Regions from separate parts of the Rhizobium etli CFN 42 genome, predicted to be linked through region 1. Evidence: riboswitches for the same ligand, from Rfam matches in the RefSeq annotation. Region 1 holds a riboswitch; the other holds the start of a gene.
What was found. A riboswitch is a leader RNA that binds a small molecule or an ion and turns the genes downstream of it on or off. The one in region 1 is predicted to bind FMN.
Positions count from the first base shown of each region.

Region 2: it holds a riboswitch for FMN, as region 1 does, so the genes downstream of both, RHE_RS13755 (6,7-dimethyl-8-ribityllumazine synthase) here and RHE_RS08140 (DMT family transporter) in region 1, are expected to answer to the same signal.

Region 1 is NC_007761.1:1,673,804-1,676,001, reverse strand. Features, by position in the region: gene RHE_RS08145 (esterase-like activity of phytase family protein) at 1-78, opposite strand, end outside; partial or broken gene RHE_RS08140 (DMT family transporter) at 172-1,081, opposite strand; FMN riboswitch at 1,164-1,315, opposite strand; gene hupB (DNA-binding protein HupB) at 1,433-1,708, opposite strand; gene lon (endopeptidase La) at 1,915-2,198, opposite strand, start outside.
Region 2 is NC_007761.1:2,798,580-2,800,777, reverse strand. Features, by position in the region: gene RHE_RS13760 (VOC family protein) at 1-207, opposite strand, end outside; gene RHE_RS13755 (6,7-dimethyl-8-ribityllumazine synthase) at 355-789, opposite strand; FMN riboswitch at 869-1,011, opposite strand; gene RHE_RS13750 (SRPBCC family protein) at 1,531-1,977, shown strand; gene RHE_RS13745 (GCG_CRPN prefix-to-repeats domain-containing protein) at 2,151-2,198, shown strand, end outside.

The DNA.
Region 1 (2,198 bases):
CGGCTCGGCCGCAGCCGGGACGGCGACGGATGCGAGAAGCACGGCAGCGAGTGCTGCCTTGCGGGATGAAATTGTCATGAAACCCCCAATGTCGAACGATCGAACAGAGGGGTTTTGCGGGACTGCCATGACAGAGACATGACAGCCCGCAAGATTATCAGAGGGTCGGCGTCAGGCCGCCTGTTTTTCCCGACGCATCTCATTCCTCATGAGGAAGAGCGACGCGGAAAGAATGAGTGCAGCGCCGAACCACAGATAGCCGGCAGGCGCATAACCAAAGAACAGCCAGCCGGCGAGCACGTTGAGCGGTAGCTTCAGATCATCGAACGGCTGGACATAGGCGGCGTCGGCGCTGGCATAGGCTAGGGTTCAGCAGATATTGCGCCACGACCGTCAGGAGGCCTGCCAGAAAGAAGAGCGCGAGGGCCGCGCCTGTCGGCACGGCGAAGCCCGCCACAAGCGCCAGACCGCCGTTGATCGGCGTCAGCAGCACCAACAGCCAGACGGTGATGGTCTCTGGCCTCTCGATACCGGTCAGGCTCTTGGTGACAAGCGAGGAGGAACCCCAGAGCAGCGCCGAGAGCACTGGCAGAAGCGCCGCCCAGGTGAAGCTGTCCGACCATGGCTGGAGGATGATCATCGCGCCGGCAAAGCCGACACCCGTCGCTGCCCAGCGGGCCGGGCCGACGCGCTCACCGAGGAACAGGCGGGCGCCGAGAATGATGAAGAAGGGTGAGGTCATGACCAGCGCGATCGCTTGCCAGATCGGCACTGAGGCAAGACCGGAAACCCAGGCCTCGACACCAAGCGCGGCAAAGACGACGCGCACGACGTGCCGCCAGGGATAGTCCGTACGCATAGCCGCAAGGCCTGATTTGCGCAGAAAGGGCAAGGAGAAGAGGAGGGCGAAGGCATATTGCCAGAAGGCTGCTGAGGCTGGCGGAAAGGCGAGCTTCATGGTCAGCCATTGGGTGACGATGTTGAGCAGCGAGAAGGCGACACCTCCAAGCACCATGAAAACGGCGCCGGCAATGGCGCGAGATTGCGAGACTGCAAGGGAATTCTGATTCATGTCTTCCATCCAGAACAGGGACCAACATAAATCAGGACGCATGAGGCGACGGCGCGCAGACGCCGGCAGTCCCCTGCCCGCTCGCGGCCATGCTCATTCTCTTTCATCCGGACTATACCGTCGGCTCCGGAATCGCACCGGATCTGCTGACCCCTCTCCGGGCGAAGCTTGAGAAGGCGCTCGCGGGCTCGGGCCGCAGCCCTTACCGCCGGTGGGGACTTTCACCCCGCCCTGAGAACAGCATCGTTCGTAAAACAATGCGCAGCATGCAGCAAGGGCAAAACAAAAAGGGGTCCGGCAGTGCCGAACCCCTCGAAATCCTGCTCAGCCGTTCTCGTTTACGGCCGGCGGACGATCAAATCAGCCGTTGACGGCGTCCTTCAGGCCCTTGCCGGGCGTGAACTTCGGCACGTTGCGAGCCGGGATATCGACTTCAGCGCCGGTCGACGGGTTACGGCCCTTCGTTGCAGCGCGATGAGAAACGGTGAAGCTGCCGAAACCAGCGAGGCGGATGTCGCCCTTGTTCTTGAGTTCGGCCTGGACAACGTCGAAAACCGCGTCAACAGCGGAAGCCGCGTCAGACTTCGTCAGTCCTGCCTTTTCGGCCACTGCGGACACGAGTTCATTCTTGTTCATGTTTCCACCCCTTTCTAAATGGTATGAAACGACTCAAATCTAAGCTAGGCGCAGAATAGGTTTCATCAGGCCCGCCGGGAACCCAAAAGCCCTGCAAATCAAGGAAAAGCAAGCGTCTCCATGACGTTTTCACAAAAAAGGCTGGCGTTTCCGCCAGCCTTTTCGCGTCTTTTGCGCCAAATGGGCATAAATGTGGCAAATGCCACTCAATGCGCTATGGCCGCGCCCGTGTCATCAAGGCCTTCGACCGAGGTAATGACGGGCGTTTCCACCGTGCCATCCCACTCGATCGGCTCCGGCCGGCGGATCAGAGCGTGCTTGATCACCTCGCCCATACGGGAGACCGGGATGATCTCCATGCTGTTCTTCACGTTGTCCGGAATCTCCGCCAGATCCTTGGCGTTCTCCTCCGGAATCAGCACCTTCTTGATGCCGCCGCGAAGCGCTGCGAGCAGTTTTTCCTTGAGACCACCGATCGGCAGCACACGGC
Region 2 (2,198 bases), 1.1 Mb from region 1:
GCAACCGGAGCCCGGTGGGGTGAACTGGATCACGCGGAAATCGGCATCATTGGCGAAATCGGCGTCGAGCCTCCAGCCAAGGCTCTCGTAAAAACGTTTGGCGCGGTCGACGTCGGAAACGGGAATGACGACCACTTCGAGCTTGGTGTCGACCGGTCGTGTTTTCATGGATTCGGTGGTGGGTTCACTGCGCATTGCATTGCTCATCTTCAGCTCCCTTGAGGTTTGGATGCATTAAGAATGGCGATACATGTCGCGGTCGAGTGGACCACAGCGCGGGTGGGGCGTCGAATCAATTCTTCTGTCGATGTGGAGAAGACGGCGGGCCCATCCCGCCGTCTGTTGCGCTAGCTTCTAGGCCGCAAGGGCGGCGCGCGTTTTCCCGATCATCAGAGCGGCGCGCGCAGCCTCGCGGCCCTTTTCGACGAAATGGGCGCGGTAGATCTGCGTGTGATGCTCGGTTTCCTGATAGTGATGCGGCGTCAGCGAGACCGACAGCACCGGCACGCCGGTATCCATGCCGGCGCGCATCAGGCCGTCGACCACTGCCTGGGCGACAAATTCGTGGCGATAGATCCCGCCATCGACGACGAAGGCAGCGGCGATCACAGCGGCATAACGGCCGGTGGCGGCAAGATCGCGCGACAGGAGCGGCATTTCGAAAGCGCCCGGAACATCGAACACGTCGATCTGCTCGGCGGGAACAAGCTGTTGGAAGCCTTCAAGCGCACGGTCGACGATATCGGCGTGCCAGCCGGCTTTGACGAAGGCATAACGGGTGGGTGTCATGGTAATCTCCTTTGGCGTACAGACACATCACCCAAGGCGATCACGAGCATCCGAAGCCAGCCCGGAGGGCAGCAGCAGCGCACGTTCTCTTTCATCCGGACTATGACCGTCGGCTCAGGCATCTCACCTGATCTGCTGACCCTTCCGAGGAAGGCGCTCGCGGGCTCGCAATCGAAACTGCATACCGCCGGTAGGGACTTTCACCCCGCCCTGAGAACGGCGCGGACAATAGGGGCAAGGCGGCGGGCTGGCAATAGGGGAATGGATTGGTCGTGGTGCGGGCAGCTGCGGCGAGGTGTTACCGACACTCAAGAGGCGCTTACCACAGGGAGGTTGCGAATGCTGCGCGTTGCTTCAAACTCCCTCATCCCTGTGCTTGTCACAGGGATCCAGCGCACCCAAGTCTCCGGGCGCGGGAGAGTCACTCACGGCGCGGACGCGCCGTGGCTGGATTCCTGTGACAGGCACAGGAATGAGGAGGAGAGATGTGCCCTAGCAGGCTCCGAAGAGAGCGAGGTGGGAGCATCAATCCCAGTGAATGCAGGATGCAGCGCTGGAGAGAGTCCTTGGAGGCTTCGGCCCGCGCGCTTCGGGATGAGCGAGGTTGGAGGTAGCCGCCCGCCCCTTGCTGGACGCATCTTCAAGCCTACATGCTGCCATTGCGGGCACCCACGTCAATATAGCCTGATACGATAGCATGATACGCCGTTCCGAGACGGGGCGGCAACCATGGAGAAAGCGATGCCAGAGTCTTTCGTCGTGCGCCGCGAGGCGCATCTTGCGGCGCCGCCGGCGGCGGTGTTTGCGCTGATGACCGATCCGGAGAAGATCCTGCGCTGGATGGGGACGGAGGCCGAGGTCGAGCCGGAGCCCGGCGGGCTCTATCTCGTCAACGTCACCGGCGCCCGCTTTGCGCGCGGCTCGTTTCGCGAGGTGGTGCCGGTGCATCGGCTTGCCTACAGCTTCGGCTGGGATGGGAGCGAGGTGGTGCCGCCGGGATCGAGTCTGGTCGAGATCGACCTGATCGAGCAGGGAGGCGGGACGCTTTTGCGGCTCACCCATAGCGGCCTCCCAAGTGCGGAGCAGTGCGCCGGCCATGAGGAAGGCTGGGCGCATTACCTCGGACGGCTCACCGAGGTCGCCGCCGGGCGAGACCCCGGTCCAGATCCATTTTACGGCAGGCGATGAACGGCTTTCGGCAGGCGGCGGGACGCTCCTCAAGCGCTTGACGCTGCGGGAAGAACGGTCCGCCGGCGGTCGAAAAGTGCTGCTTTTTCGCCCGCAAACATGAACGTGCAATTCATCTCCAGTTCAATTTGGCGGTCCTAAGGTGATTGCGGCTGGATGAAATGGAGTTTTCGATGAAGGCACTTTCTATCGCGGCTGCCTTGCTCGCTGGCAGCCTCTCG